Flammeovirga yaeyamensis: one gene and its partner. The protein of the gene in region 2 interacts with the protein of the main gene of each other region in a pairwise test. Links are inferred from orthologs where the notes say so. Each region holds a gene or a part of one and is shown on either strand. Other genes may lie near its edges.

Region 1 (16,692 bases), 1.2 Mb from region 2 along the record:
GACATCTAGAACAGATACTTATGTTTCGGCCAATCATTCTGCTTTTGAATTATTTGTCTGGCAAGAATTAGATGAATCAGAATTTTTTGATTTGTTCAATAAGAATCTTCCACAAGATATTAAAGGACTCTCGATTCGAAAGGTAGACGATAAATTCAACATCATTCAGGATAGTAAAACAAAAGAATATCAATATTTATTTACTTTTGGTGAGAAGATACATCCTTTCTGTTCACCTTATATGATAAGCATCCAACATGATTTGGATATTGAATTAATGAAAGAGGGAGCAAAGTTATACGAAGGTACTCATTACTTTGGTCGCTTTTGTAAGCAACCCAAAGAAGGAGTGAGTCTTGAAAGGACAATAGATTATTGTGAGATTAAAGAGAACACAGAAATTCAAGCGACTTTCTTTCCTAAAAAATCATATATCTTTTATGTACATGGTAAAGGTTTTATGCGTCATCAAGTACGTATGATGATCGGTACTTTATTTATGCTTGGAAAAGGGGAATTATCACTTGATGATATTAGAGAAGCATTATTACCTAATGATAATCGAACACAATTAGGCTATGTAGCACCAGCTTCGGCACTAAACCTTCATAAAATCACTTTTGATAAAGATTTTGAAGAAGTATAAACAAAAACAAGTCATATCCAGTGGATATGACTTGTAAATTCCTTTAATAACCCAAAAACTATTTCTTATTGCTGCTTTATGAGTATAAATATAAGACGAAAAATTTGTAATCTCCAAAGTGATATTTGGTTAAATTTAACAACACTATAGTGTGTACAATGTTAAATGCATAATGTAAAAATATGTTAATTAACTGATTTGAATGTAATTATTTAAAGAAATAACATGACTATATGAATATGTATTTTAAGGTATCAAAATATTATTTGGAAAAATAAACATAATTCAAAATCGTATATAAATTCGTTAGTAGAATTATTAGTGTTGTGTTATGAAAAGTTAAAATTAATTTTTCTCATTGAATCTCTTATTTTTACATCATTAATTTTGGAAACATTTTTGAGACTAACTTTTTTAAAACAAACACTTATTTTTTATGAAAAAGGGATTACTAATCGTATTTCTATTATTTTTTGTTGGTGGTGGAGCAGCTATATTTTATTTCTTTTATGCCGGAGAAATCAAGAATACACTACAGTTTGATGATAGTAGGTTTGTGAACATTCAAGGTTTTCTAAAACAAGGAAAACTGGAAAGTTTACAACAAGCCAAGCTTCAGTTATCTTTATTATCAAGTGACTACAAAAAGGATAGCGTAATAATTCTGAAGAACCAGTTGAATGAGACAGCTATGACTCAAGCTAAACTAAGTTTGAAGAAAGGTTGGTATGGATCAGCAGAAAAATTCTTAAGCCTCATTTCAAATGATTATAAGAAAGAGGAAGTGGATCGATTAAGATATAAATTATCTACAGCGACTTTAGAAGAAAACATCAATAAGACTAAAGTATATATTAAAGAGCGAAATGTAGATAAAGCTAAAGTATATTATGCTAAAATTGATACGTCTTATTCTAAAAAGAAGAGAGATCTATTATTATCAAAAATAGATGATTTAGACAACGAGTTAAAAATTGAAAAAGTAGAAAAATTGATGGCAGAAAAAGAATTTGATGATGCCCGAGATCTACTTGCAGAAGTTGATCAGGATTTTGATACCAAAAAAATTGCAAGCTTGTCTGATCAGATAAATGAAAAAGAAAAAATAGCCTCATTACTCGACGATGAAGGAGCAATTATCGCTGTAGTAGAAGAGGTGAAGAAAAATATGAACGATCCTGAGTCTTTTGAACACGTAGAAACAACGGTTTACGAGAAGGGAAGAAATCTACAAGCATCCATGAGGTATAGAGAAATAAATACTTATGGGGCTAAAGAATTAAAAGAAATTCAGGTGAAATTAAGTAAGGACGGAAACATTAAAAAGATATCAAACAAATGATAGGTTGGGACGATTTTACTAAGATTGATATGAGAGTAGGGACTATTATTCACGCTGAAGTGTTTGAGGAGGTAAGGAACCCTGCTTATAAATTAAAAATTGATTTTGGTGAGGATATTGGAGTTAAAAAATCGTCTGCTCAAATCACTAAAGTATATCAACCCAAAGAACTTGTTGGAAAGCAGGTGGTCGCCGTGGTGAATTTCCCACCTAAACAAATTGCCAATTTTATGTCGGAATGTTTGGTGATGGGAGCTATAGGAGAAGACAAAGAAGTGAACTTAATTACTATGGACAATCCTGTGGCGAATGGTCAAAAAATTGGGTAACAAAAAAGGACACATTTTAAAATGTGTCCTTTTTTGTTATTGTGGCTCTTGGTTTGTCATTCCAAAATTCATTGGAAATTTTGGAGCCTCTTCAGTTTTACCAATTGGTCCAAACTGAGCTTCATATTTTTTTAGGTTATCCTGAAGTGCCATATACAGTCTCTTAGCATGTTCTGGTGTTAGGATAATTCTTGATTTTACTTTTGCTTTAGGTAAGCCGGGCATCATACGAATAAAATCGATCACAAACTCAGAATTAGAGTGAGCAATCATAGCTAAGTTCGCATAAGTACCTTCAGCTACATCATCAGTAAGTTCAATATTGATTTGATTTTCTGGTTTCTTTTCTTGATCCATGATATCTTAACTTTTATCTTCTTTTGCTAATAAATATGCTCCAGCATGAAGCATTTCATAAATTACATAATAATATCCACCTAGAGGGTGGTCTTCATCATATTTATCACTTTCTGCAAGCATTTCAAAAGCAGCCTCTATCACTCTTTCTCTAAATTTACCTGAGACAAATTCTTTCGTGATTTTAGCAGCAGCTTCATGTTCAGACTCTTTAGAAAGGTCTTTATATTTTTTGATTAATACCGCGATTTGTTCATTCATACGGCAATTTAGTTTATTAGAAACATAAATAGAGAATTTGAAGGATAAAAACTTATATTTAATCGTTTTATTCAAAACTATTTATATCTCAAATTTTTATACTTTAACACAAAATCCTACTTTTGCACCTACATTGAAAATCTCATAATATATAATGATTACAGTTTCAAACTTAGGCGTACAATTTGGTAAGCGTGTGCTTTTCCAAGATGTCAATCTTAAATTTACTGAAGGTAACTGCTATGGTATCATCGGTGCTAATGGTGCAGGTAAATCTACATTCATGAAAACACTTTATGGTGCACAAGATCCTACTAGAGGTAGTGTATCCATTGGTAAAGGAGAAAGACTTTCTGTTTTAAAGCAAGATCACCACGAATTTGACGAATCTACAGTATTGGATACTGTAATGATGGGTCACGATGAACTATGGGCTATCAAAAAAGAGCAAGAAGATCTTTATGCTAAAGAGGACTTCAACGAGCAAGATGGTATCCGTATTTCTGAATTGACAGAGCGTTTTGAAGATCTAGACGGATGGAATGCTGAGTCGGATGCAGCCAACTTATTAAGTGGTCTTCACATTTCTGAAGATTTGCATTACTCTACAATGGCCAACTTAAGTGGTAAGCAAAAAGTACGTGTGTTATTGGCACAAGCTTTATTTGGTAAGCCAGATAACTTATTACTTGATGAGCCTACCAACGACTTGGACCAAGAGACGATCTCATGGTTAGAAGATTACTTGGCTAACTTCGATAGAACGGTATTGGTAATTTCTCACGACCGTCACTTCTTAGACTCAATTTGTACACAGATTGTAGATATCGATTTCCAAAAGATTTCTTTATTCTCTGGTAACTACTCATTCTGGTATCAATCAAGTCAGTTAGCTTCACGTCAGCAAGCGCAACAAAACAAGAAAGCTGAGGAGAAAATCAAAGAATTGAAAGAATTCATTGCTCGTTTCTCTGCTAACGCTGCAAAGTCGAAACAAACAACTTCTCGTAAGAAGATGTTGGAGAAATTGAATGTAGAAGAAATTCAGCCTTCATCAAGAAAGTACCCAGGTATTATCTTTACTCCAGAAAGACAAGCAGGTAACAATATCCTTGAGGTAGAAGGTTTAACTAAATCTATCGACGGGGAAACGATCTTTAAGAATGTTGAATTCAACATGCAAAAAGACGATAAAATCGTATTCATTTCAAGAGACCCAAGAGCCATGACTGCGCTTTTCGAAATCTTGAATGAAAAAGACACAGATTTTGAAGGTGAGTTCAAATGGGGTGTAACTATCACAACAGCTTATTTACCTTTGGAACATGGTGAGTTCTTCCAAAACGATCTAAACCTTGTAGATTGGTTAGGTCAATATTCTCATGATACTTCTGAAGCATTTATTAGAGGTTACTTGGGTAAAATGTTGTTCTCTGGTGAAGAGATCTTTAAGCAATCATCTGTACTATCAGGAGGTGAAAAAATGCGTTGTATGATGTCTAAAATGATGTTGACTGATGCGAACTGTTTGATCTTGGATACTCCAACCAACCACTTGGACTTGGAATCTATCCAATCATTAAACAACTCATTGATTAATTTCCCTGGTAACATCTTGATGTCATCTCATGACCACGAGGTAATCCAAACTGTATGTAACCGTGTGATCGAATTAACTCCTAACGGAATCATCGATCGTCATATGCCATACGATGAGTATATCTCAAGTGAACAAATCAAAGAATTGAGAGAAAAGTTATATGCTAAATAGTAGATAACTGATAGATATATAAAAGGCCGAATCAATATAACTTGATTCGGCCTTCTTTTTTATATACTAGATCAAATAGTGGTTTGAACTATAATTCTGATTTAAGTATTCCTTTTTCTGGATGCTTTCCTGTAAAGTCGCTTAAATATGTTTTGATTTTAAGAATATCAGCTTCCTTATCATCAGATGGCATGAAATAATCTCCAATGACTACTTCTTTTCTTTTAAAACAGAAACCAATCATAATAATAGGAATATTTGCTCCTCTAGCAATATGCCAAAAACCGCTTTTCCATTTAGGACTGTAAGACCTTGTTCCTTCAGGAGTTACTGCTATAATCAATTCTTCACGAGCATTAAACTCATTGATTGCTAAGTCCACTAAACGAGTGTTATTTTTCTTTCTGTCTACAGGAATTGCTCCTAACTTGATCAGTAGTTTGCCTAGAGGTCCTTTACATAGATCACTTTTGATAAAATATTTTGACTCTAAACCTAATATAGCTCGAGCAGGAACGCCTACCATAAAGTCCCAAAAACTAGTGTGTGGTCCAACTACAACAACACATTTTTTTAAATGATATGGAACCTCTCCTGTCACTTTCCAACCAAAAAATTTGAAAAGCCACACCCACAGTTTTATCATATTATTAACATTAAGTTCATTAGTGAATACATTGATAATCAACAAAAGTATGAAATTCGTCTAAAATTATTACATTTTTTTCTTAAATGAATGCAATGAGTAGTGATTAAAATGTAAAACTCTGTTACGAATAATGTAACATCAGAAATCAATATTTGCGTAACAAAATTAAATTAAGCAAAATGAATATTTCAACAAAGGGGTTGACTTTTATCACGCTCTTCTCAATTGTCATTTTTGGTAAACAACTATCAGCTCAAGAAATACTAAACACAAAAGGGAGTGATACGATGCTTCCTTTAGTCACAGCACTTGCTAATAATTACGACAATAGTAATGAGCCTGTTGAAGTAGTAGGGGGAGGTAGTTCTCTTGGCTTCAAAGGGTTAAAAAGCTTTGAGACAGAATTGGCATTGTCTTCTAGAAAAGTGAAATCAACTGAAAAAACCAATATAGAAGAGAATATCGATCAGTTAATTGAAAAGGTGATTGCCTACGATGCATTGTCTATTATTACTCATCCTTCTAACTCAGTAACAAAGCTTACGCTCACACAATTAATAAAAATATATAAAGGGCAAATTACGAATTGGTCACAACTTGGAGGAGAAAACCTCCCAATAACCGTCATTTCTAGGGATAAAAATTCTGGTAGTTATGGTTTTATGACATCCGTTGTGGTAAAAAGTGATGAACTTCCAGAAGATTATATTGAAGTACATTCGAATGCAGGTGTTGTGGAGAATGTAAGCAAGATCAAAGGGGCTATTGGTTATTGCGGTATCGCATATGTAGAAGAAGTGGTACAACCTTTATCTATTAGTGAAAAAGGAGGGAATTACGTTTACCCATCATTTAGAAATGCATTAAGTAAAACATATCCACTCTCAAGACCTCTTTATTTTTATTACAGAATTTCTGATAAATCAAAAGTAACTTCATTTGTAAGTTTTGCTTTATCAGATAAAGGTCAACAAATAATAGCTCACAAAGGATATATTCCAGTATTCTAACTCAAAAAGCCATGAAACTAACTCCCAAAAAAAGACAAGCTAAAAGTATAAAGACAAGACTAATCTGGTCTTTTGCAGCCAACATTTTAATCATTTTCTTATTATTTTCAGTATATGCTTATATTCGAAGTGTAACGAATAAAGCAGAACAAGTAGCGTTGGAATTGGATGAAATTACATCCAACATTCAAGATCTAAAATCAGATAAACAATCATTTCTTTTAACAGAGACAATTAACCCGTCTTTTTATGAAACTAAGGAAAATGATTATCTAACCACTCACGAAGAAAATTTAAATAAAATTCAAGAAAAACTAGAGGAGATGTACACTAATTCTTATGTACATTCCGCTAAGGTGATTCCTGAATTAAGGGAACTGGAAAAAGACCTTCAATCTTATTCAACGATTTTCGATAGCTTGGTTTCTGTACAGTTGAAAAGAGGTTTTAAAAGTTATGGTACAGAGGGCGACATGAGGCGTTCTATCTATTCTGTGATGAACTCTGGATACTCACTTGATCAAGTTAAAATTCTTATGTTAAGAAGACATGAGAAGGATTATATCTTAAGAAAAGATACGCAATATGAAGAAAAGTTAAGCAAAGTTGTCGATCAACTTATAGGAGATATTAGTCGAATGTCTATTGATAAATATGGAAAGATTTATCTAAATGGAGCATTAGAAAAGTACAGAGAAAATTTCCGTGCTTTAGTAAAATTAGATGAGCAACTAGGTTTTTATGGACACCCTGGAATTAAAGATCGTCTGGATACTCAATTAGCTGCAATTGAGGGAAAACTAAAAAGTATTCATCATTTAATTGTTGATTATAATAATTTTTGGAAAAAACTAAATATTGTAGTGTTAATAGTTTTTGCACTGTCAATATTATCAGTAAATGCAATTCTACTTTTCTATTTACTAAGTAGACTAGGTAAGCCTATCAATAAATTATCAAAATCTATTCAGAAAATTGTAGAGGATGATTTTATTGGCGAATTATATACGATTAAAACAAAGGATGAAATAGGTGATTTATCCAACGATTTTAATTATATGATTGAAAGGATGAATGAAAGGACTGAGGAGATTGAAATTCAAAAAGAAGAACTTGCTCAGACGTATGATAAAATTGAAACAATTCGTCAAATTGGAGCCAAAATCAGTAAGCATTTAAAAGTGGATAAAATTGTACAAGAGTTCTATCACTCTCTAAATAATACGTTAGAATTCAATTCATTTTTAATTGGTATCTATCAAGAAAATAAACTTCATTACAGAGGTTATAGTGTTGAAGGTAAACCTTATGCTTTTGATAGATCAATTTCAGAAAATAATCATTTAGGGGTTCAGTGTTATGAGAGACAAGAACCAATTGTTTCTAATAACTTTTTATCATCTCCTGAGTTGAAACATTTCCTACCTGTTACAACATCAGAAAGAGTAAATTCATTAGTGTATTTACCATTGACTTCATCTTCAAAGAAATTGGGTGTTTTAGCGGTACATAGTGAACATATTAATGCTTATTCTGATGTTCAAATTAACATGTTGGGAAGTATTGTGACTTATCTGATTAACGCTTTAGATACTGCGGTAAATTATCAGAATATGGAATCTCAAGTGGAAGCAAAAACTGCAGAGATAGACAAACATCGTCAGCAACTACTTGATAATAATGAAATCCTACAAGGTACTTTGTTGCAGTTGGAAGAAAAAAATAAGCAGCAGACTTCTAGTATTCAGTATGCTAAGCGAATTCAACAAGCATTATTACCTAATATTTCATTGATAAGATCTTCTTTTAACGATGCTTTTGTTTTTTACAGACCAAAAGATATTGTTAGTGGAGATTTCTATTGGTTCGAACAAAAAGGTGATCTGATCTATATGGCGGTAGCTGATTGTACAGGACATGGTGTTCCGGGGGCCTTTATGTCAATTCTTGGAAGAGAGATTTTATCTAATTTGGTGAATTCTAAAAAGTTTACATCACCTGCTGAGTTACTTGATGAATTACATGTTCGTATTCGAGTTGTACTGAAACAAGACAAAATGAATAATAAGGACGGAATGGATATTGGTATTTGTATTTTAGACGAATCGTCCAATGTTTTAAAGTTTGCCGGTGCACATCATCCACTTTATTTAGTAAGAAGGGAAGGAGGAGCGAATTTAATTGATGTAATTGATGGTAATAAACAATCTATTGGTGGACATATCTTTAAAAAGAAAGAATACGAGAAATTTAAAGAACACACTATTGATTTATCAAGAAGAGGTGATATTCTATCTTTTTACATGTGTACGGATGGTTATCAAGATCAATTTGGAGGTCCTGAAGGGAGGAAATTCTACAAGAAAACGTTTAGAGAGTTGATGAGCAATATTGCGGATAAGCCGATGTATGTTCAAAAATCTCTAATGGCCATAAAAATTGATGAATGGATGGGAGAACACAGTCAGACAGATGATATTCTGATTATAGGATTCCAACCTAAAAAAGAAACTAAAAGGATTACATTAGACCTTTCGAGTATTGATGAAATCCTAAATGTATAAAACCCTTAGAGGTTGTTTCAAATAAAACTGAAATGACCTCTATTTTTTTGATAACCGATCTGGATTTTCTTTTAAAAATGCTGACCAAGATTTTTTAGTTGAAACATTTTGACCCTTTTGGTAAGAATGACAAACGGCCACCCCCAAAGCATCAGTGGCATCCAAAAGGACATTGTCTTCAACTTTAAACTTTAGAAGTTTCATCAGCATATGAGCGACCTGTTCTTTAGAAGCATTACCATTACCTGTTACAGCAGCTTTTACTTTTTTGGGAGCATATTCTGTAATAGGTATATCACGAATTAAGGCTGCAGACATTGCAACCCCTTGAGCTCTACCTAATTTTAACGCAGATTGTATATTTTGTCCAACGAAAGGAGCCTCCAATGCCATTTCATCAGGACCATATTCTTCAATCAAATGAGCTATTCTCTCATGGATCTTTCTAAGCTTGATCGCATGATTTGCATATTTCTTCAAATGTATCACTCCATATTGTACAAGACTTAATTTTTGACCTTTCACCAAGATCAAACCATATCCCATCTCTTGCGTTCCTGGATCTATACCCAAGATTAATTTCTCTTCCACTTTTTGTCTCATTCAATACTACCGATCTTCCATAAATATGGATAATAAAACATATGATCTATCAAAATTAGACAAAAAAAATGGGATCTCCGACCTAGAGATCCCTTACAGTTATGCAACTGTGAACAAACCACCCAAAACCTTTAATGTTTTGTTATGCCACCTTAGAAATCTTTCTTTGCCAAATGGCAGCTTCCTCAGGCGAATCAAATAATGTTATTTTTAAACTTGGCTCGTTTTCTAATAAATTTTCTAAATTAATTATTGAAAATTGAGTAAAAGGGTCGCATTCATCTTCGATGATGACACCAAAATTTTCGACTTTAAGTAATTTGATCTTTGGTAAATACCAGCTCACCATCCATGGGTTAGAGCTCATCCAGCCAGACTCTATAAATCGAGCATCTAATAATACCGTTTTAGGTTTATTATTTTGGATACTCTGTAATGTTGTCTCTAGGTGTTCATTAAATTGTTCGGGAAGAAAGAACCCCCTCATTCTTATACTCAGCACACCAGTCCTGGAGTTCATATCAGTGGTAAAGTTGGTCATATTCGATAGGTTTTTGAGATATTGTTTGCCTCTACTACATCACATGAATAGAAAATGTTCACCATGCATGTACAGTTCTATGTATGATTTTACTTTGATGTTGATGTATTAATATAGAAAAATAGCTTCTAAGTGAATTTCTATAGATGAAAAATACTCAAAACCATTAGTTTACACGATAATAAATCGTTAAGATCATTATTCTTCATAAATCTTACATTGTATAATCAAATGATTTGATGAATCTTCATATCTAATAGTTCTTTGATATTGTTGATGAGAACTCATTTTAAATGACTTTCAAATTGAAAAACTGTCATCTTTCTCCATCAAAAGATTACAGTTGAACTGAATTATTCCTTTTTCGATGCTTTAATTGAAAAAAAATCGACAATGAATTTAAAGGAAAGCCAAAAAAAGAAGAATACATCAACGAAATATATTAGTTTTGGCATTGAATGAATGATTAGAGTTTTATAATTCCCCTGATCTTCATCAAGTAATTTATATTGGCGAGTAATTTAAGCATATTCGAATGGGTAATATTGATATCATAGAGAAATATTTTGACAATCTAACCGATGTACAAAAACATCAGTTCAGACAATTACAAGATCTTTATGCAGAATGGAATGAGAAAGTAAATGTCATTTCAAGAAAAGATATTGAGAATCTTTATGAACGTCATATCCTTCATTCATTAAGTATTGCTAAAATTATCGAGTTTAAACCTGGTAGTGAGATTCTAGACGTAGGAACTGGCGGAGGCTTTCCAGGTATTCCATTGGCCATTCTTTTCCCTAAAGTAAAATTCCATTTGGTAGATTCTATCGGGAAAAAAATCAATGTAGTTAACGAAATTGCGAAAACAATTGGTCTAACTAACGTTATAGCAGAACAAATTCGTGCTGAAAAAGTTGATGGAGAATATGACTTTGTGGTTTCAAGAGCTGTGACTAGAATCGATGTTCTTTACAAATGGGTGAGAACAAAGGTGTCTCACCAACAAGGCCATGAATTAAACAACGGAATTATCTGTTTGAAAGGTGGCGATCTAAAAGAGGAGTTCTCTAAATTAAACAAGAAGAAATTCACTTTAACACCAATGACAGATATCTTCGAGGAAGATTTCTTTGAAACCAAAAAAGTTGCTTACGTTCCTATTGCTAGGTAAAGAATATGTCCAAAAAAGTCAAAGATTTCCAAATACCAGTGCAAGAGCAAATGCTCATCTTCGAAAAGAAGTTTAGAGAGCATATGCGTACAGATGTAGCTCTACTCGATAGAATTATGAGCTATATCGTAAAGAGTAAAGGCAAACAAATGCGCCCCATTTTAGTTTTTCTTACTGCAGGGGCAACTGGTCAAATTGAGGATCAAACATATAGAGGTGCTTCTTTAATCGAATTGCTGCATACAGCTACACTCGTGCACGACGATGTGGTAGATGATGCCGATTACCGTAGAGGTTTTTTCTCGATTAAAGCACTTTGGAAAAATAAAACAGCCGTATTGGTAGGTGATTATTTACTATCAAGAGGTTTATTACTTGCTGTGGATAATGGCGACCACGAGTTGCTTAGACATGTATCTACAGCAGTAAAAGAGATGTCTGAAGGCGAATTGATGCAAATTGAGAAAGCACGCCGTTTAGATATCACTGAGGAAGTATACTTTGAGATTATTCGTCAGAAAACAGCTACTTTAATTGCCGCTTGTACAGCAGTAGGGGCAGCATCAAGTGGAGCATCTGAAGAAGTGATCAAAAAGATGCACAAGATGGGAGAGAAGATTGGTATCGCTTTCCAAATCAAAGACGATTTATTTGATTATGGCACCGACGAAATTGGTAAGCCGTTGGGTATCGATATCAAAGAAAAGAAAATGACGCTTCCTTTAATCTATGCATTAAACAATGCCAAGTGGTTAAAGAAGAAAGAGGTGATTTTCAAAATCAGAACTCAAAATACCAATCAGAAAGTCGTTCGTGAAATTATTGAGTTTGTAAAATCTTCTGGTGGATTAGAATATGCAGAAGAAAAAATGCATGAATACATCAAAGAAGGTAGAGCGATCTTAGACGAACTTCCAGATTCTGAATATAAAACTGCTTTGCATCAGTTGATCTCTTATGTAGTAGAACGTAAGAAATAATTTACATGAGCCAACACCGTAAAGATTTACTTGTAGAAGTAGGCAACTTTGTCGAACAACTTTACCAAAAAGGAGTAAGGGATGTTGTTTTATCTCCCGGTTCCAGAGTTGCACCTTTAGCTTTGGCATTTGCAAGGCACCCTCAAATAAACACTAAAACTGTAAGCGATGAGCGTTCAGCTGCTTTTATTGCTTTAGGTATCGCTCAGCAAACGAATTTACCTGTGGCCATTGCCTGTACTTCCGGTACAGCAGCATTAAATTATGCACCTGCAGTTGCGGAAGCTTATTATCAAAGAGTTCCCTTAATTGTGATCACAGCAGATCGTCCTACAGAATGGATCGATCAGTGGGATGGACAGACAATTCAACAACAGAACATTTTTGGTAAGCATATAAAGAAAGCATACCACATGCCGGTAGATCTTTCTCATGAGGATGCTAAATGGTATCGTCAGAGAATTGGGGCAGAGGCCATGTGCAATGCTTTAGAATATCCTTCAGGCCCTATCCAAATCAATTGGCCATTACGTGAGCCCTTTTATCCTGAAGAAGGGGAGCATTTCATTTATGAAAGCACTCCACAATCCACAAGAGAAATCATTCAATCAGAACCTTATTTAGATCAAGAAACGTGGGAAGAGAAACTAATTCCACTTTTTGAATCGAATAAGAAAGTTCTGATTATTGCTGGTCAACAGCAGAGAAACGACTATATCGTTGAGTATTTAAATCAGCTTAATGTCCCCGTTGTTTCTGATATTATCTCTAATTATGGATCTGTAGATCAAGCCATCATACATCAAGATGTCTTTTTGACGCCGACAGTAATAGAAGAGTTACAACCTGATATCGTCATTACTTTTGGAATGAGTGTCATTTCTAAGAACTTGAAATTGTTTTTAAGAAAGAATCCTCCAAAATATCAATTACATATTCAAGAAGCAGGTGAAGTGCCTGATCCTTTCCAATCATTATCTACGGTTATCCGCTCAACACCAGAAGCATTTTTCGATCAATTATCCGACTTCGAATTATCTTTTGATGATGATTTCCTAAACCATTGGAAAGAGGCAGATGATAAGGTGAAAGCGAACAAAACCGATTTCTTTGATTTACTATCTTTCTCAGAATTGGAGATCGTCAATCATCTCATCAATGAATTGCCAGAAAATGCTGTCTTGCATTTAGCTAACAGTATGTCTGTACGTTATGCCAACTTTATTGGTTTGCAAAGACCCGATATAGATGTTCATGCGAACAGAGGAACGAGCGGTATCGATGGAAGTACAAGTACAGCAATTGGTCATGCAATATCGGATAAGGACAGACCTCATTTCTTACTTACAGGAGATTTGGCTTTCTTTTATGATAGAAACGCATTTTGGAATAATTACCTGCCTTCTAATCTGAACGTTCTTCTTTTGAATAATCAAGGAGGCGTGATATTTAGGATGATTGATGGACCGACAAGGCAACCTGAGTTAGAGGAATATTTCGAAACAGAACAAAGAACCAATGCACATCATTTGGCCAAAGAATTTGATGTTCATTATTGGGGAATCAATTCCAAAGAAGAGTTCTACTTCAATTATCAGGAGTTTTTAACTAAGAACGATAAACCATCGATTTACGAAGTGTTTACGAATAAGAATATAAGTAAGAATACCTTTAAAGCATTTAAGAAAGAAGGTATCTATACAAAACAATAAACCATATGTATCAAAAACCCCGGATTTAAATCAGGGGTTTTTGATACATATGGTTTATATAATACTTTCTCCATTGAGGTCTGTCGTTAAAACATTTGACATATAATCAAAGAATGGTCTTAATGCGATAAATGTCTTTACTACTTCTTCTACAAAGTTGTCTTTCAACACCTCTTCGTTAGAGAAAAACCTCATAGCATAGAATTGTTTCTTTCTGATCAATTCGATGGCAGGGTCGTTTTTATCGTATCCCTTTGGAGCCGTTTTCACTCCATCGCCTTCAAGCGTACCAAAGTATTTCTTGAAGGTCGGGTCTTCTATGATTCCTCTAATTTCTTGATCACCAAAAGTAAACTCATCACGAATTCTCTTCAAATCATCTTTATTGGGAGCATAGAAACCACCTCCAATCATACATTTTCCATCTTCCAAATGAAAATAATATCCACCTCTAAGTGCTGGTTTTAAACGACTAAAATAGCCAGAAAACCATGTTTTATAAGGTGTTTTATCTTTTGAGAAACGGACATCACGATAAATTCTATAAATCTTATGACCCTCAATCTGATCTGTTTTATTTAATTCATCCTGAATTTGAGTGAATAACTCTTTAACCGTTTGATGATGCTTTTGATAAGTTGGTTTGTTTTCAGTGAACCAATCTTTATGATTATTTTCTTTTAAATCAGCTAAAAACTGAAATACCTCTTGTGTGATCATAGACTAATTAATGTTTTGGAAATTAAATATACCAAAACATTAAATAGAAAATAAAATATCGTTGTAATTCCCTCGGTGAACATTCAGGCCATATGATGTTAAAATTGACTCCATATAGTTATTATAGTCATCATATTTATAGATATGATCATTTTGATCTTCCAATGGCAGACTTACAGATTGTTCATTCCAACGAATTTGAATATATCTTTCACCACCTTTATTTAATAGGATCCAGGATATATTTGTGGCCATTGTAGAAATTTCTGTTTCATTCCACTCTTCTAGACTTCTCTCACCAATCTTATCCAAGTTTAAAAGAACAAGAACAGGTAAAACTGTGTTTGTATGTGCGAAATTAAAATTACCGGCGTAATCGGATTTGCCATTCACAAAGTCATTCATATTTGTATGTAAATACTTTAGAAACGTAATTCCATGTTTGTATGAAATATCACGCCCCTCATATCCTGGCCCTTTTTCAAAGAAGGAATGTATATCGTCTATTCTCGTTAATATTTTAGAGTCTTCAGCACTGAAAATTTCTAGATTAGGGTGACTTTCTAATTGTAAGTTTCTAGTAATCTTAAAACATTTGAAGAGGTTATAAATAATATCGTCTTTATTCGCAATAATTAGATTATGTTCATTGTCATAAAATCTTTTTTGCTTTTCATCTAAGTATTGTAGATAGGATTTTTTGAATAGGCTATTTAATATTCTATTCCTAACTTCGATATACGCTGTAGTTTTTTGATACTCTTGAATGTGGTTTAACCAACTTAAAGAATCAATGTATTGATTATAGTTTGGACAAATTTTAAATGCCCTTAAGATAGGATCATTAAATTCATCGTAGGTAATGTTGACGAATTTTGGATGATAACCTTTTGATTGAAGACCTTTATGAAAAGTAGTTCTAGAGTCTTGTGTCCTAGATTTAAATGTCGATGTACTCTTAATTTTTGGTTCATTATTGAAGTAATCTTCACATAGTTTCCCCATTCTTTGACCAAGCACTTTATGTTCTTTTTTACCTATTTCAGATAAATCACCGTACTTATTATGTTGGTATTTAACAAGTAACTTAATCTCCTCAAAGATGTGTTTACCTTGTTTTTTTAAGCCATCATTAAGCTTCGCATTTTCAAAAAGGTTATAAAGTACAACATCTTCTTTAGGTTCCAACATATATCTGGATCCATGACGAGACAAATACCCTACATAGTCAACGGCATACCCTTCAGGAAGTGCTTTTACAGATTTAAAATCATATGGTTGATGTTTTCCTAGTTCCCATTCATCATAGGTATCTATTTCATCACTTACATTGGTAGAATGACCACATCCAAATAAAAAGGATATGAAGATAAAGAAAACAATAGATCGATTTAATTTCGGTTTCATAATTATAGTGTTCCTCAAATCGTACAGCAGAGTTTTGATTAAAGGAGTCTTTAGCGATTAGTTCTATTTGATTGATTTAGTAGTACAAAGGTAGATATTAACAAAATTCAATGGGTTCAAAAAAAGTGAAATTGTGAATGGGTAAAGATTATAATATCAAAAAAAAAATGGTGATCAGTTAAAATTTCTGATCACCATTTAAATTATTTAATGTCCTTAACAGGTTCTTTTTCAATTAGTAAGAATCGAATGCCCCATCCAGGAACGTTTTCATTAGGTTGATAAGCACCTAAATCATCACCATGAATGTTCGATACTCGAATCTCTTTTACTTGTTTTGATGTTTCTAATGATAACTCTTTATCACCCGCAGAAGCATTTAAAACAGTCACTAATACCTGATCTTTTTTCATTGGTCTTGCCGCCGTAATGATCATTTGATTAGATGTAGGACGAACAAGTGGTAAAAACTCATTATTGCCATTTTCACTAATCAATAATGGTTGAGAAATTCCAGTACTAAACTTCTTTGCTTGGCTAGAAACATAAGCACCGTGAGGTTTCAATACGAAACGGAAATTATGCCATCCATCTTGACTCGCTTTGTAGTTTGTTTCCCAATAGTT
Region 2 (16,788 bases):
GCTCTAAATTCGCTCGCACTCTATATTCTTCCCTTTTCGTCTGAACGAACTGATTATTTAAATATTCACTTGGCGCTAACCATCCATTTTCAGCCGCTTTAAATCGAATACTTGGATCCTGACTACCCAATAAGAAAGGTAAGCCTGGCGCGTTGGTCTTAGAATCTAAACCAACATATTCCGCCGTCGGCATATATCCAGGAAGTGTAGTTGCATTATTTTCTGAATAAGTCATATCAATGTCTTTCAACATTGTAAGAAAACGAATACCTGTGTCTCCTAATTTCTCTCCTGCAGATTTGGTAGGTTCAGGTCTTTCTTTTAACTGATCATTCACGGCCAACAACTCCTGTTCAGTTTTCTTAATTTCTTCTGCAATACTCTCCAGTTTTTTATTCTTTTTAGGATTTTCCTTTGCGAGTTGTGCATCAAGAGTATCAATTTGAGTATTGTACGTTAAAATTTTCGCATCTAAATCTGCATAATCTTTTCCTTTTCCTTTGTACTTCTCAATTTTCGTTTTCAGCTTAGTGATCTTTGCTTCAATTTTCTCTTTCTGCTTATCAATTTTATCTTTATCAGCATTTTGAAGATTAGTTTGTTCTGTTCGCAGATCCTTCAATTTATCTTTTAATTTCACTTTCTGATAAGCTAAACGAGTATAATCTTTCGTTGGCTTTTTAGACCTATTCCCCCCTTGTTGCTGTTGCTGATTTCTATTCCTAGACCTTGATCGACCACGATTACTCACTCCATTTTCTAAGTGATTTACATAACCAATCTTCTTATATATATTTTTGAAATCAAACTTAGAGTTTAAAGATATTTGCTGTGTGTTACCAATTGTGTTACCAAGAGTATCTGCAATACCTAAAGTACCTGCTGTCCAATTAGTACCTGCTACATATCTAGCATTTGCTCCAATAAAATCAAGACCTGGCACTTTATTGATAGGAATATTATAAGTACCCGATAAATTCTGAGTGAATAACTTCATACGACCAAAGTCTAAAAGGTTATTCATTATGGAATCCCTTGCCGTATCTGTATCAATTGCCCCTTCTGGCTCGTCGACTAAGGCGTTGGCAGTTGCTTGGTAATCAATTTTCAAACTCTTCGCTAAATTCCAGCCTAAATTATATCCTCTATTAAATAGGAAACTTTTTTCGTAAGTTGGTAAAATACCATCTTTTACAAAACCTCTTCCTTCTTCGTAACTTCTAAATTGAGTATATCTATACTGACGATCTAAATCACCTCTAACAGTAATTGAACTTGGCAATGGATTTAAATTGAAATCAGTAATTAATGATGACCAATCCCCACCTTGCGTATCCTTAAAAGGCTCCCATGCTTTTAATGGCGATTGATAAGAATAGGCAGCACCTAATTTCCATTGTTTGAAATCTTTCGCTTCGGTATTCTTATCTCTCATATTTCTATCAGAATAGGAACCGCTTAAACTAAAGTTTTCAATATCCCAAGGGTAACTTTTGGCCTCAGGGTTCATTTTCACTTTCGTTAGATTGGAAATATTGATACTTCTCGCCTCTTCTAAGTATTTCACTTGTTCGCTGTAATAGCTGCCTCTAACTTCTGAAGAAACATCAAGAGGTACATCTGGATCTAAAGGATCAAAATATGGATTAGAGCCTTTTCGATCATAACTCATATAAATAGGAACTGATAAACCTATTCTATTTAAGAAGATCTTATCTAAGTTGATGTTTGCCGCAATACCAAACTCTAAATTATCTTCCATCTGACGATCACCGATTTTATCTTGGATACCACCAAAACCAACCGTACTGTAACGAACATTGGTTTTAATATTGGCAAAATCGGCTAAAGTGGCATCAATTGATGCATTTGCAGCCCATGATGAGAACGTAGAATATTCTGTTGCTCTTAGCTCGTTGGCCCAAATTCTAATATCTTTTCTGGCATTATCGGTGGTTTTATTTCGAACACCAATCATAGCCGTTTGTATCGCACTCATATCTGGGTTACCCACGACTCTTACCCGATATTGACGAACGTTTGGTCCTGCTGCCTCCAAATTGGTTGGATACGGAATATCTCTATCTGCATTTTCCGAATTACGCTGAACTTTAATTTTATAAAGTTCTTCTAAGGCGATATCAATTTCGTTCTCCCTTGGCCAAATTACTTCTGGAGTAGTAGCTCCTTTTTGTGTGATTTTCAAAGGAACTTCTATTTCGTAGTAGTTATCTGTAAGGTCAGTACCCACTCTCAAGAAACCCCGGACTTCATCATCCCGGGTGATATCAGATGGTGATTGTGCATGAAGCTCCATCTTGAGTCGCTTGTAATTGACTAAATTCAGACTAAAGTTTTTAAAGATCCCGATACCATCATCTACATCTAAATCTTCAACGTTTACTTGTATGGATTGTTCGTTAATTCGTCTTGTAACCGTTGATGTTGCATCATAATCTCTTTCGAAGCCTGGAGGCAATACATAAGGAATTTTTCTAGTCTGTGTATCAGTTACTCCATTCTGCTCGATATTTACTGATGAAATCTCAACTTTAGCGGTTGAAATTGGCAGATCATCATCTTCAATATTTTGAGTGTATTGACGCCATTGTGCTCCTACTAATTGGAAATTCAACATACGTAACACAACTGGCTGCTCCCAATCTGTCATGAATAAACGCATGAATTTCACCGACTTAAAATTATCAATACCTCCTACTTTACTGTAATTATTATCATCTCTAATAGGGATTCTAACTTGATACCAAGTCACTAATTCCCTTGATTCGGGAGCTTCCGAAGTTACTCTATCAACGACAAACTTATTGTTTTCTAATTGTCCTGGACGTAAATCTAATTCATACTCAAAGTAAGCGTTCAATTCATTTAAGGTATTATCGCCATTCAAATCTTCGTTGTTAGGATAACTAGTATTTGAAGGAGTAAAACCTCCACCTCCTTGGTTTTCTGGTGAGTTTCTCTCTGTTCCGTTAAACCTTTTATATCTTTCTAAAACTTTTAAGTTTTGAGCATCAGCTTCATCACCTAGATAGTATTTAAAATCATCACCTGATGGGTCGGCAATAATTGCTTGCAATGCTTCTGGTGATAATACACTTGGCAATCGATCAATAAAGAACTGCTTAAAAAATTCTGCTTCTTCTTCACTCGACAAACCATCGTAACCAATATCTTGAGCATCTCTTGGAACTGCAGTACTAAATACATTATTCACAAATTGAGTAGTAGGAGAATAACCCCATACTGAACGATTTAATAGATCTTTATTGGTCGTCATACCGTTCTCGAAGAAGTGCCTACCATCAGGAACTACATCTTCGGAAATACTACCTAAATCAATAAATAACTTACCACCTGTATTGTTGTTTGCTCCTTCTATTTCAGCGTTTTTACCTGTCATAAACGGATCCATCATCCAGAATTCTATATACTGCACATTCAAGTTATCAAAATCGACATCTGTGGTAATGGCTTTAGTTATTGCACCAAAATTATCTTTAGGATTCCGGAGTGTACCGTCATTATTTAAATCGGTATTATAGTTATAAGGACCTCTTTCTGATGGATAATAAGCTAAGTCAAAAGTTACCTCATTGGTGTTGATTTGATTAGCCTGTCTATTTTTAAATACTTCATTGAATGGAACCAAACGAACATAGTGATTTTGCATATCTTCGTCTGTAATATTATTTGGTCGACTCGTATTACCCGTTGTGTAATAGAAGACATTATCAATATTGTACCAAGCCATTAATGCCCTACGGTGGTTATACGCCAAGGAATCTTCGGCTGTGGTTGGAGGTGCAGTATTCCATCCTTGTTGATCCAAAATGTATTCTGGTGTACTACCATGTGCCCAAGAAACAGGATTTAAACCTAGATCATATGGTACTTCAGCTCCTTCAAAATCATCGATATAACCCGTACCATCAGTACCTATAAGAGAAGGTGTTCCAGGAATGAGTTGGGCAAATTCACCCTTAAAGGTGAACATAGATTGCTCTTGCGTGTCAATACCCGGTATGGCATCAACTAATTTGGTTAAAAACCTAGATTCTGTGGTGTAGTCCATAGTAAGACCCCACATAGTATTCTTCACAGGTTCTGAACCTACATTCACTCTAGAAATCAAAGGTTTTTCTGAAAGGTGCATTAAAGTACCTGAGATAATGAAGTCTTCACTAACATGATACTCTAAGTCTACCCCTGCCAATGTTTTAGTTTGGAAGTTGAATAAGTCTGCTCTTTCGTAGGTAATTCGAATATCTTTTCCAGAGTTCAATACCCCTTCATCTAGGATAGTTACTCTACCAAATTGATAATCGACAGTATATTGTGCTCCTTCTGTTAAAGTAACACCTCCAGCAGTAATAGTCACAGAGTTCTCTGCTATATTAATTCCAGGTAGTAAGATTTCATTTGATGATCCACCCTTATAACTACCTTTCATGAAATACTTATTTTGTTTTGTATTCAGAACTGCATCTGCTTGAGTTTTTTTATATAGATCCTCAAATACATATTTGGTGACTAAATTACCTTCTCCCGGCTCGAATTTTTCTTCAAGTGTTTGTCCAAAAGGCTCTAATACAGGGAAAATAATCCGACCATTCCTTGAGTCAATAGTAACTCCTTCAATAAAGTCAAAGTTACCATCCTTTTGGAGTTCCAAGTTCATGTTCAAACGGTCCAATCCAGTGACCTCAATTAAAGGAACATTGGCTAAGTTAACCCCTTCTTGGATAGACGGGTTATCCACACCTGTACGGTCATCTCTGTAGATGATCCTAAATTGGAAATCTTCCTTTTGAATTGAATTGGCTTGAAGTGAATAAACGTTCTTCATCATCAAATCCCATAAAGGAAACGGCTTTGAGGGGTCGTTAGGGTCAGTAGTGATAATCGTTGATGGACTTAAAAGTTTCATGAACATCACTTCATTTTGTCCAAGGTTTGGTAGATCCTCATTCAATTCACCTACTTTATAGCTTTGTCCATTAAAAGTATATTCAAAAGCAACGGCTAAAATTTCATCATTTCTAAGTGGTGTATTAATTGAGATATACCCCAATTGTTGGTTGTAACTAAATTCCGTTGGACCTAATTCTCTTGCAGAACGAAGAATTTCAAATTCGGTACCATTATTTAAACCTAATCCTTCTAAGCCTCCTTTTATAGCATCAGAATTACGGTTTAACTGGGTAACTTGACTATATAACGTGTTTGCATCGTTACTTGCTGCTGGGTTTGTACTTCCACCCCAAGCGGTATTGTAAGGATCTGCTTCACCAAGGTCAAGTAGACCTACTAAGTTTCTTTGCGTTTGAGTATCGTTGGCTCTATTGGTTACATAAACTTTCATACGAGTAACAACAACTCCAGAAATAATATTTGGGGTTGTCTTTAAAGCTTCTTCGTATTTATCTCTAAAGAAGTGACCAATAAAAAAGTGTTTATTATTATCGTAGGTATCTGCTCTGAACTCAAACTCTCTATTCTGACCACCATTTTTTATAGTAATGGTCTCTTGAGAGCCTCTTTGACTTGAGAAAACACTGGAAACATATAGATTACCAAATCTCAGTTTACTATACACACCAAATAAGTTCTGTGCTCCAGAAATTAATGAGTTACGTACGTTAAAGCTAACATTACCTACTTGAATATCTTGAATGATGTCATAATCATAAGCGGTATATGACATATTGTATTGCTGATCAAATTGGAAAGTACTCTTTGTATCAAAATTGGCTGACATTTCTAATTTATCACCAATTTTACCGATCATACCTAATCCAACTTGTTGATCGAAATTAAATCCACCATTTCTTTGTTGGGTCACTGGAACTTGAGGGTTATCAACTCTTTGAAATAAAAAGCCGAAATCAAGCATTGCATTACCATTGAGTTGAAAATCTAAAGTAGAACCACCAAATAGGAAATCTGCAACACGACCTAATTCTATATCTGGAATTAGCTTTCCATTACCTTGACCGGGTAAAGCATCACCTCCATCTTGTTGGAGTGATAAATTTTTATAATAGCTTGCCATGTTTTTCCTGTACAGATAATCACGGTAAGCGTCATAGGGTAAATACGAAGGGTTACGATATTGTAATCCATCACCTAATGTCTCCTGCACATTATAGCCATTACCTGTTGTATCTAGCTCAATTTGAGTATTTACATGAGGATCCGTACCAATAATTGGCGAACTATATTGCGGGGTAGACACAGGGTCTCCAAGCCTATCTCTTTCGTAAGGCTTTTGAGGTTTATACAACGTAGTATCCTGTTCCTGCTGATTTTCTTGAGGAATTGATTGTTGTAATACATTCCATACTACTGTCTCTTTGACGTTTGCCCAAACATTGTTTATCGTTGAGAAAAAAATTAGAGCTAGTAAGTATTTATAATTTGCTGTGTGTAAGCGAAACAAAATGAAGTCAAGTATTTAAGTTTACTAAAATCTTACGGTCAACCGACCATTAGCATTTAGTGATAAGTTCATAACAAGTCGAAATTGTCAGATGATAATAAATGAAAGATAAAAAGAATAGTAAAAAATTACTACAATCATCACTTTATCTGAGTGATAATTTGCTTATATAAATGCTAAAAAAGTAATAGTAAGGCGCTTATAGGCTAATTTTGTTTTAATGCTAATTTTATTAATTTTTCTACTGATAGATCATGTCCATGTTTTTTCTGAATTAGCTTAACAGATTTCTGTGCAGCAGCTCTAGTAAAACCAAGGGCAACAAGAGCATCCATAGCTTCATTTACAATTCCATTGTCTTGAGCAGTAGAAGTCGCATTCTGAATTAATTCTCCAGAATACTGCAATTTAGAAATTTTATCTCTTAATTCAATAACTACACGCTGTGCAGTTTTAGCTCCGATACCTTTTACACTCTGAATTGTCTTTACATCTTCTTGCATAATGGCCGAACAAATCTCTGCTGTCGATAGTGAAGACAAAAATGCTAACCCTGTTGAAGGGCCTACTCCAGATATTGAAATTAGTTGTAAAAATACCGTTCTATCATTTTCTGACAGAAAGCCGAAGAGTTGCTGCATATCTTCTTTCACATAGAAGTAAGTATACAACTTTACTTGATCACCCTCATTGACTGCACTAAAAGCACTTAAAGGCCATCGAATTTCATAACCTACCCCATTTACATCAATGATAGCTGAGGTAGGTATTTTTTTAACTAGCTTACCGCTAATGTAGTAATACATATATTAAAAGTCTTTAAACGTCTTTAGTTGAGCTTCCATATCTCTCATCAGCTCTCTTTTATCCATGCTTGGTGCATAAACAAAACCTTCTAAATAATAAAGATTCGCACCAGATTTATCAGTAAATAAGTAGCTAATAAATGGACCACCCATTGAGTAGGTATTTGTTCTCCAAAGACCTCTTATTTCTACTGCTTGTCTACCGTCTATTTTTGCATTTTTAATCTCAGGCTTCACCTTTGATTCTGTAATTACAAAAGATTCTTTGTCTTCAGGATTACCATATAAGTATTTTTTGGCTAATTCATTTCTAAATTTAAGAATATGATCAGCATCAAATTGTTTCTCATCTGTATATGGCATTTTCATTAAGATAATGTTATTATCAAATGCTATTTCTGGATGTCTTAACCAAAGAAAATCTTCTTCTGATTTTGCAATTTTATATCCCTGCAATAAAGAGATATCAACATTATATTTATCTTTTAAGAAGCGAGTAATCTTACGGTCTCTTTCTTTAGTAATTCTTTCTGCCAAACGCTTATTCTCTATATCATGGAAAGGTTGAGTCAAGTAATAAGTCTTATTAGGATCTTCTAAAACCTTAGCCATCTTTTCTTCACTTTCAGCAAAGAATAACATCACTGTTTGTCCTTTAGCCCAAACATCTTTCTTTACATAATAATATTTTTCCGGATCTTTTGATAATGCTTCGATAACACCCTCACCAAAAAACGATTTTAATATTCTTGACTCTCTACCTTTATTGTCAAAAGTAGTAACAATCATAACGTTTCTTGCTTGTCTAAGAATACTATTAAAACCAGACGGCTGAACTTGTGTAACGGTAAATTGAGGTTCACTTTGTGGTAAAATTCCTCTAGTAGCACCTAAAACTTTTGTATACAACTGTCCTCCAATACTTGCTTTAGTTCCCCATTGAGTAGAATCTATAACAAGAACCATCTCGCCAGGTTTACCTTTTGAAGAGGGTAAAAAAGATTTTTCTGTTTCAGTTTTAGCTCCACTATTATCAAGACATGATGAAAGACAAAGTAATGAAAAGCTTATGTAAGTAAGATATAATAATATTTTTTTCATGATGTTAGTTAATTTATTGCTAGAAATAACCCAATCAAATTTTATGAATATATAATCCCACAATATAAAAAATCAAGTTGTGAATTTAACTTAAAATGTTTTTGATAACAACGGCAAATCCCTAAATGCTCTTAATATATTTTTAGAATCAAGAATATCAACTCATTCTATTCTATAAATGATGTGTGAATACGGATTAAAATAGACCTTTCGTCAGTCTTCACTTTAAGGTAATGACGGTATTGATTTTCGTCTTTCACTTTGGCTGTTATTGGGAAAAACAGCACTTCTCCTTTAAGCACAGACCTTGGTAATTTTACTTCTTCCACATCTAAAGTATTACTTGATATCTCTTCGACATGTAAAGTTTTCTCACCAACATTTGTCAGGTAAATGGGCAGATTGATCTCGTCTCCTTTTTTTGATCTTACTTGAAAAATATAATTCGAAAAAATTGGATGTGACTTATGATAACTTTTCCATGGAACGAGAATTTCGTGTAGATTTTTCTCTTTCAGAAACGGACTTAGTACACCTTGTAATACAATAGTGTATTGGGATATTTTAGCATCCGTTTGTATCACAATATTTCTATAAAAAGGTGTTTCACCTTCTACAGGGGTAAAGTTGATTGTAAAAAAAGCAGTATCGCCAATAGCTATTGTTTCTTTATTGATAGAAGCATTAGAACACCCACAATCAGTATCGATTTTAAGAACGTTGACACTAGAGTTACCAATATTTACTACGGGGATAGTAATATGGTATTCATTTTCAGCATAAACTGTTTCTAAATCGATATTCTGATTCGCAAATCGCAGTACACCTCCCCTTTCTTGAGCAGTTACATTTAAAATAAGGAGAAGTAAAAAAATGAAATTAATAAAAAACTTTTCTCTCAATTCCTTTTTTCTTTCTCAACATGCCTCGAATAATCTTATTCACATCGGCATTGTCTTTATATTTAGTGATTACTTTTTTCAACTTATCCGGATTATAGTTATTGCTTTTCTTTACATAACCAAAACCCTTGTATATACCATTTTCAATCTGAATGACACCCCTCTCGTTACCTTCTCTACCTTTATCGATTAAGAAGACATTTGGAGCACCATAACTAAACCTCATAGCTGCTTCATTCGCTCTTACATTGTATGACTCTGCTGTTTCTTCACCACAACAAGCTCCTTTACAATTTTTCAATTGATATCTAAAGCAAGCATTTTGGCTATGATCGATACCACAAAGCTTCTGACATAGATTGTTTTTCTCTATCATCCTGTCTAATATCCTTTCAGCTTCTTTTCTCGAAAAAGTAGTAGTTACAGGGTAGTCACCTTCAGAAAGAGGTGCAATTCTAAAATTGATATAATTATTATCATCAATATATTTATAGATACCAAAGAACTGTTTTGTTCTTCTTTGTGCTCTATTAAATCTAGGTTGATGTTTTTTTATTTCGTCAGATTCCAAAAGTAGTGCTATCAGTTCGCTACCCGTAATTGTTGTTTTTACATCACGAACCAATTCCGCCATTCTTATAGCTCTAGGCGTAGACTTATTCGATAAATGTTGCAATATCCTTTTTCTGATATTTTTTGATTTACCGATATAAATCAGTTCCTGTTCTTCATTATAGAGATAATAAACGCCAGTCTCATCAGTTAAAGCATCTATGACTTCTTTTTTAATCATATAATGCTTTTTAGAACTATATACATCATAAACAGTCATCTCTTCAATAACCTGTTCAGCATTTTCTTGTTCTAGGAGTAATTGAAACAATTTAGCGGTTGCTTCTGTATCTCCAATTGCACGGTGACGTTTATTATGAGGAATGCCGATTTCATCACATAATTTACCCAAACTATATGATTTCTTACCAGGCAATAAAATTCGGGATGTTTCTACGGTGCATAATGAGTTTCTTAGGTATTTGTAACCCAATAATTTAAACTCATCTTTTACAAAATTGTAATCAAACTCTGCGTTATGTGCCACGAAGGTACAATTTTCAGTTACCTCCACAACTTTTTTGGCGATTTCAAAAAACTTGGGAGCATCCTTTACAGTGGCATTTTTAATTCCTGTCAATTGTTGAATAAAAGGAGGAATATTCATCTCTGGATTTACAAAAGACTCAAAACGGTCTATTTCAACACCATTTTCTAAGACAATTATGGCGATTTCGATAATCTTCCCTCCTTGGGCGACGGAACCTCCTGTAGTTTCAAGATCAATTACAGCGTACTTCATAGATTAGCAAAACTAATAAAAAAGCATTCTCAAAAGAATGCTTTTTCATATTTATTTATTCTAATAGAATGAAATATCAATATTTTTACAATTATTGGATTTTACTCTTCTGATTTCTTCAATTTCAAGTTCGCTAAAACAGGGTAATGATCAGAAACTTCTCCTAAATCATATAGAACTTTCCAGTCTAATAATTCAAAGTGTCTTGAAGAGTAAAAGACAAAATCGAGCTGTTCTATTGGCTTATCTGTAGGATAAGTTAGTGTTTTCTCGCCAAGTAAATTTTCTTTGGAACACATCGCTCCAATACGCTCATCATTATACATTTCTAAAATGGCTGCGTTTTCATAAGATGGATCAGAATTAAAATCACCCAATAAAATTACAGGCATTGTTTCAGCAGTTTTCAAAAACCAATCTTTTAAAAAGAACATTTGTTTTGTTCTCGTATCTTGATCAAATGCCTCAGTGTGCGCATTAAAAACCATCACTTCTTGATCACCTACTTTTATTTTCACACGCTCTACTAAACGATCTAAATACATTGCAGCATAATAGTAAGGGTGACTCTGAACTCTTGACAAGACTACTCTTTCGTAATCTGTAATTTCAAAATTTGTCATCATTGCCTGACCACTAAGCATTTTACCAAAGTGAACTGAAGGCGGAAAATATGGAAATGGCACATATTTCTTATCCCAATTGATCGATCGACAACCATTATAATAACCCAATTGTTCACCCATTTCTTCAAATTGATTCACGTAGTATGATCGCTTCCCTCCAAAATCAATTTCTTGAATGGCCAACACATCAACCGGATGTTTCTTCAAACCTGAGATAATTGATTTTAAATTATTCGTATAAAACTCTTCGGCAGGACGTACCGAGGTATTATTTGTCATACCAGACAGATATCCAATATTGTAAGTAATCACTGAAAGTACGGAATCTTCTACAGCTTTAGACGATTCATTTCCATTAAACTTTGTGATTTTAGCATATTCTGAGGAATCTAGATTAGGTGATTTTGCCCAGAAAAAAAACGCTAATGCTCCAATAATTAAGACGAGTAGAATATATATCACAGTTTTAAAAATCTTTTTCATAAATAATTGATATATGAAGATGTATTTTATAGTGCAGTTATTAAAAAATTCAATTCACATTTCGTAATAAAATTAGAATTGTCAATGACGATATGAATATAAGAATTAAATAATTTAGAGTATAATTTCATAGATTTTATGTAAAAAAACTATAGATTTTGATTTCCTATATTGGAATTAGTATTTCAAAATGGCTTACATAATGTTAGAGAAAAAAACATATGATAAATCTTGAAAAATTATCACACAAGTAATTGTTTTTTAAAATAAACAACATAAATTGTAATTCTTAAAATATAAATTAAATTTTCAACTTTTTAAGCTTACAATCCCTTAACAAGCTTCTAAGATGCCTAATAAAATCAATATCATATTTGTTTGCCTTGGTAACATCTGTCGTTCCCCTTTAGCTGATGGATTAATGTTACACCACCTCAAAGAAAGAGGCCTTACAGATCATTTTCATATTGATTCTGCAGGCACTTATGCAGGACACGCAGGTAGTAGAGCTGACGAAAGAATGAGACAGACTGCAAAAAAGCATGGAGTCGAACTCTTGAGTATTGCTAGACAATTTACTGTAGAAGATTTCGATCATTTTAATTATATTGTAGTAATGGACGATAGTAATTATCAAAATGTGATTCGAATGACGAGATCAGAAAGTGACAGAAGCAAAGTGTTTAAATTGAGAACTTACGACAATCATCAATCAAATAAAGATGTGGAAGATCCCTATTATGGTGGAATGCAGGGTTTCGAAAACTGTTTTGATGTTGTCGATGAAAGTGTGAATAATTTTTTAAACGATTTAGTACAACAAAACAATCTTTAATTACGAAAAGATAATGCTATCTTTATATAAGCAAAAGCTTACTACTTTACTTTTACTGTTTACCTTATCACTAACACAATTACCAACTCTTGCCCAACATAGAAAATTTGTAATAGTAATAGATCCCGGGCATGGAGGTAAAGATCCAGGTAAACCGAGAGGTAGTAAAGTTCACAAACACGAAAAAGATTTAAATCTTATCATTGCTAAGCGAATAGGAATGTTAATCAGGAATTCTATGCCTGATGTTCAAGTATATTACACTAGAACTTCAGACACTTATGTGAGTCTGGAAGATAGAGTAAAATTTGCTGAACACGCCAAAGCAGATTACTTTTTGAGTATTCATAACAACTCCAATCCAAATAAATGGATCGTGGGAGCGAAAGCACATGTAGACAATAATTCTGATCAGATCAGCATTGCTATGGCTCATTCTATACTTAACAGTATCGAAAGAAACACATTAATACAATCAAGAGGAATTATGAACCGAAGTGACAGAGGATACAATTTATTTGTGTTAAAAAACACTTCTATGCCTTCTGTTTTGGTTGAATGTGGATTTTTATCCAATCCACATGAACGAATTTACCTTAACTCATATAACGGACAAAAAGAAGTTTCTGAAGCTATATACAAAGGTTTTAAAACCTTCCATGAAAAGATGAATCAAAAAAATGGATTATATAGTATTCAAATTCTTGCTACAAATAAAAAAGTCCCTACTACTAATACTTCAATTGTCAAATTATTGAAGGCAGGATTAATAGTAAATGAGAATGAAAGTATTCGAAATAAGTCCAAGATTTATAAATATACTGTAGGAACCGTTTCTACACCTCAAGCTGCTCAACGTCTTAAAATGAAGGTAAGAAGCCTTGGTTTTAAAGATGCTTTTGTAGTAGCTTCTCCTCAATAGTTATACTTCATATAGCCTTTATTTAAGCTGAGTTCAATAATTTTTTTCATTGAACTCAGCTTAAAATTTGGAAGTTTACCCAACAGTAGATATAATTGCATATCAATTTATTATAATTAGTCTATAATGTCACAAAAAACAATTACATATTCCCAGTATGTTTTGGTAGGTCAGTTCTTTGACACTTCCCAGTTGTTGGCATTCTCATAATTAGACTTTTCCACTATCCTTTTTACGCCTTATAGTCCCCTTCATTCCAATTAAAGGGTTGATTTGCGTATACCATAAAATTCACATAAACTTTCACATCATGGACATTAAGTTACTTACTGTTCGTTCCGAAATTGCAGCAGGAACGAGAGGAGCAGGTATGGGTATTGACGCCCTTATTGTAGCATCATTAGATCAGAAATCTACTTTTTTTAGTGATTATTCTGTACAAAATATAGATGACGTTAATAATATCTTATTCAAGAATAATCAATATCCTAATGCTAAACATATTGATGGGGTACACACTATGTTAGAACGTGTAAGCAACGCTACATCAAACGTTTTAACCAAAGAAAATACTCCTTTTGTTTTAGCAGGAGACCACTCTACAGCAGCTGGGACAATTTCTGGTATTAAAAAATCTTTTCCAGAAAAGAAACTTGGTGTAATATGGATCGATGCACATGCTGATTTCCATTCACCTTTCACAACTCCTTCCGGTAATATGCATGGTATGCCTTTAGCAATAGTAACCCATATCGATAACAAAGAAGAAGCTGTTAACTCTCCAAATCAAGAAACATTAGATTATTGGGATAGAATTAAATCTGTAGGGACTTCAACTCCAAAGTTAGCTGCAGAAGATATTGTCTTTATTGGTGTTAGAGATACTGAGACACCAGAGAATGTCATCATCAATAAATATGGAATTAAGAATTATACAGTTGATGAAGTAAGACAATTAGGAGCAATAGAAACAGCTCATGAAGCCTTAAAGAAATTAGAGGACTGCGATATGATCTATGTATCATTTGATGTAGACAGCATGGATCCCAGCATCTCAAAAGGAACAGGAACACCTGTTGAGCATGGATTAACTGTTGAGGAAGCTTTAACAATCAACACTACATTAGTGAGTAGTGAGAAGTTGGTTTGCTGGGAGATGGTAGAAGTTAATCCAACTTTAGATAAGCACAATACGATGGCAAATAATGCCTTTCACATACTTACCGAAACGGTAAAATCATATAAACATAATAGAACTGTAAAAGCCTAACGGTTTTTACTCACGTGTAAAAAATAAAGCCACTCGAATTTCGAGTGGCTTTTTTTATATCTTCATTGTTGATTTTATTTCAACTAATAGTTATCTATTTACATCATATAAAGTCGTCTCTGCAAATTTAAAGTCAGATACATTTTGAGAGTTGTCTTTAAACTTAATAAATACTCTCTTGATTCCTGCTCCTGCCTTTAAACTCCATGTGAAACTTTCTGAATAAGGTCTCCAAACTCCACCAGTAAAGCTTTGATCATTAGAGATCATCATAAATTTAGCATCTCTAGCTTTTGTTTGGATAGTAACCGTTGGAGAGTCTACTGCTGTTGCCCCTCCATTAATTTTCACATATTGAGGAATTGGAGGTGTAGTATCTAAAATTATTCTTCCTTCTGTAACTAATGATTCATTACCTGCATCATCACGGAATTTAACATAGACGAACTTTTGACCATCAGTGGAATGTTTAATCAACCAATCTTTAGATGTTGCATATGGCTCCCATTTAATATTTTGCTTGAAGTATCTATCATTAGAGACTTTCATCTCTTTTGCGTCCTCAGCATAAATCTCTAATGCAACTCGACCAGATTTCTCATTGGTATATTCTTCACCATTATTAATAATCAATTTCTCATTAACAGGCTCTTGTCTATCCAAAATAATGCTTGAAGAAACAGCGTCAGTAACGTTTTCTGCATCATCTTTAAATTTAGCATAAACGGTCTTTTCTCCATCTTCAGCAGCTTCTAAATAATGATTATAGATATAATATTTAAACTTCTCCCATTTGGCATCAGTAAAATCTTTATCGTTAGAAATCATCATTTTTGTCGCTCCTCTTGCATTTAGTTTCAATCGAACTACCGCATCAGGATCAGTACAATATTTCTCACCATTGGCAACTAAGATACTTCCTTCTCTTGGAGCGTCTGTATCTACACCTACCGATGCATATGCTGGTCTTGAAAGGTTACCCACTTCATCTTTAAAGATCACGTAAACGAATTTAAGCCCATCTCCAGAAGGGAATTTCCATTTCTTAGAGGTCGAATATTTCTGCCACTCTGCATCTTTAAAATCAGATCTAGAAGATAACTTCATTTGATGAGCACCTTCGGCACTTATCACCAAGTTTACATCAGTTAAATTGGTTAACTTGTCTTTTGCCTCAGCAATTTCAACACTACCTTTTACAGGAGGAGTCCTATCCAAAGTTACATTCACTGAGTAAGTGTCAGTAATATTACCAGCTTCATCCATAAAGCGTGTATATATTTCTTTCACGCCATCTTCACCTGGGAGTCTCCAAGGAATATTATATTCTGAGTAACCCGTCCATCTAATCTTTTCAAAATTAGGGTGGTTACTTATTTGCATTTTAATGGCATCCTCTGCGTTTACTCTAATTAAAGCGATAGCATCTGGATGGTTAACTACACCTTCTTTGTGATTCTTTACTAAAATAGAACAGTTAAATGGAGGTTTAGTATCTAATTTGATATTATCAGAAACAGGTTCTGAAACGTTACCTGCTAAGTCTCTATATCTTACGAAAACAGTTTTCACACCGTCTCCACCATCTAAAGTCCATTTTTTAATAGTATTGTAAGGTTCCCATTCGATACCCATAAAAGTAGGATCATTACTTACCTGCATGAAATCAGCTTTTCTTGCGAATAATTTCAACTGCACTTTATGCTCTTTATCAATACTATATTCAGCGTTATTATTAATCGTAATTTTACCACCAACAGGAGGCTCAGTATCAATTAAAACTCTATCAAAAGCTGGTTCTGAAACATTCTTTGCTCTATCCATAAATTTCACAAAGACACTCCTTAAACCGTCTGCACCAGCTTGAAGTTTCCAATCTTTTACTTCTTCTTTATATACCATCCAACGTGCACCATAGAAACTTTTCTGATTCGCAATCATCATAAAACGAGCATCATCTGCTTTAATTTTAAGATCTACAATTTGCTTATCATCCTTCAATAGCTTCACATTATTGGCTGTATCTTGA

What was found.
Region 1: the proteins of ruvA (region 2) and ruvC interact in binary tests that used the Escherichia coli proteins (3 or more experiments, as listed by UniProt). The link is inferred for Flammeovirga yaeyamensis from one-to-one orthologs.

What each region holds. Positions count from the first base shown.
Region 1 is NZ_CP076132.1:3,399,641-3,416,332, reverse strand. What follows is about bases 7,751-10,597. They hold ruvC (crossover junction endodeoxyribonuclease RuvC), read right to left. Parts: upstream 9,533-10,597; coding sequence 8,969-9,532; downstream 7,751-8,968. Other genes in these bases: KMW28_RS13295 (hypothetical protein), read right to left, coding at 9,675-10,052; KMW28_RS13305 (SpoIIE family protein phosphatase), read left to right, coding at 7,751-8,929. Outside these bases: KMW28_RS13345 (tRNA pseudouridine synthase A), read left to right, coding at 1-646; KMW28_RS13340 (hypothetical protein), read left to right, coding at 1,083-1,988; KMW28_RS13335 (tRNA-binding protein), read left to right, coding at 1,985-2,317; KMW28_RS13330 (DUF3467 domain-containing protein), read right to left, coding at 2,354-2,674; KMW28_RS13325 (hypothetical protein), read right to left, coding at 2,681-2,935; KMW28_RS13320 (ABC-F family ATP-binding cassette domain-containing protein), read left to right, coding at 3,090-4,706; KMW28_RS13315 (1-acyl-sn-glycerol-3-phosphate acyltransferase), read right to left, coding at 4,795-5,352; KMW28_RS13310 (PstS family phosphate ABC transporter substrate-binding protein), read left to right, coding at 5,535-6,365; more of KMW28_RS13305, read left to right, coding at 6,377-7,750; 16S rRNA (guanine(527)-N(7))-methyltransferase RsmG, read left to right, coding at 10,609-11,247; KMW28_RS13285 (polyprenyl synthetase family protein), read left to right, coding at 11,253-12,227; menD (2-succinyl-5-enolpyruvyl-6-hydroxy-3-cyclohexene-1-carboxylic-acid synthase), read left to right, coding at 12,233-13,939; KMW28_RS13275 (DUF2461 domain-containing protein), read right to left, coding at 13,994-14,659; KMW28_RS13270 (histidine-type phosphatase), read right to left, coding at 14,699-16,066; KMW28_RS13265 (glycoside hydrolase family 38 N-terminal domain-containing protein), read right to left, coding at 16,270-16,692.
Region 2 is NZ_CP076132.1:2,147,594-2,164,381, reverse strand. Bases 5,467-8,409 are described here. They hold ruvA (Holliday junction branch migration protein RuvA), read right to left. Parts: upstream 7,267-8,409; coding sequence 6,667-7,266; downstream 5,467-6,666. Other genes in these bases: KMW28_RS08435 (DUF4837 family protein), read right to left, coding at 7,270-8,367; sov (T9SS outer membrane translocon Sov/SprA), read right to left, coding at 5,467-6,460. Also shown: more of sov, read right to left, coding at 1-5,466; KMW28_RS08430 (DUF1573 domain-containing protein), read right to left, coding at 8,535-9,269; KMW28_RS08425 (exonuclease domain-containing protein), read right to left, coding at 9,247-10,623; KMW28_RS08420 (endonuclease/exonuclease/phosphatase family protein), read right to left, coding at 10,725-11,732; KMW28_RS08415 (low molecular weight protein-tyrosine-phosphatase), read left to right, coding at 12,082-12,567; KMW28_RS08410 (N-acetylmuramoyl-L-alanine amidase), read left to right, coding at 12,581-13,489; rocF (arginase), read left to right, coding at 13,800-14,759; KMW28_RS08400 (hypothetical protein), read right to left, coding at 14,850-16,788. UniProt on the Escherichia coli protein: The RuvA-RuvB-RuvC complex processes Holliday junction (HJ) DNA during genetic recombination and DNA repair.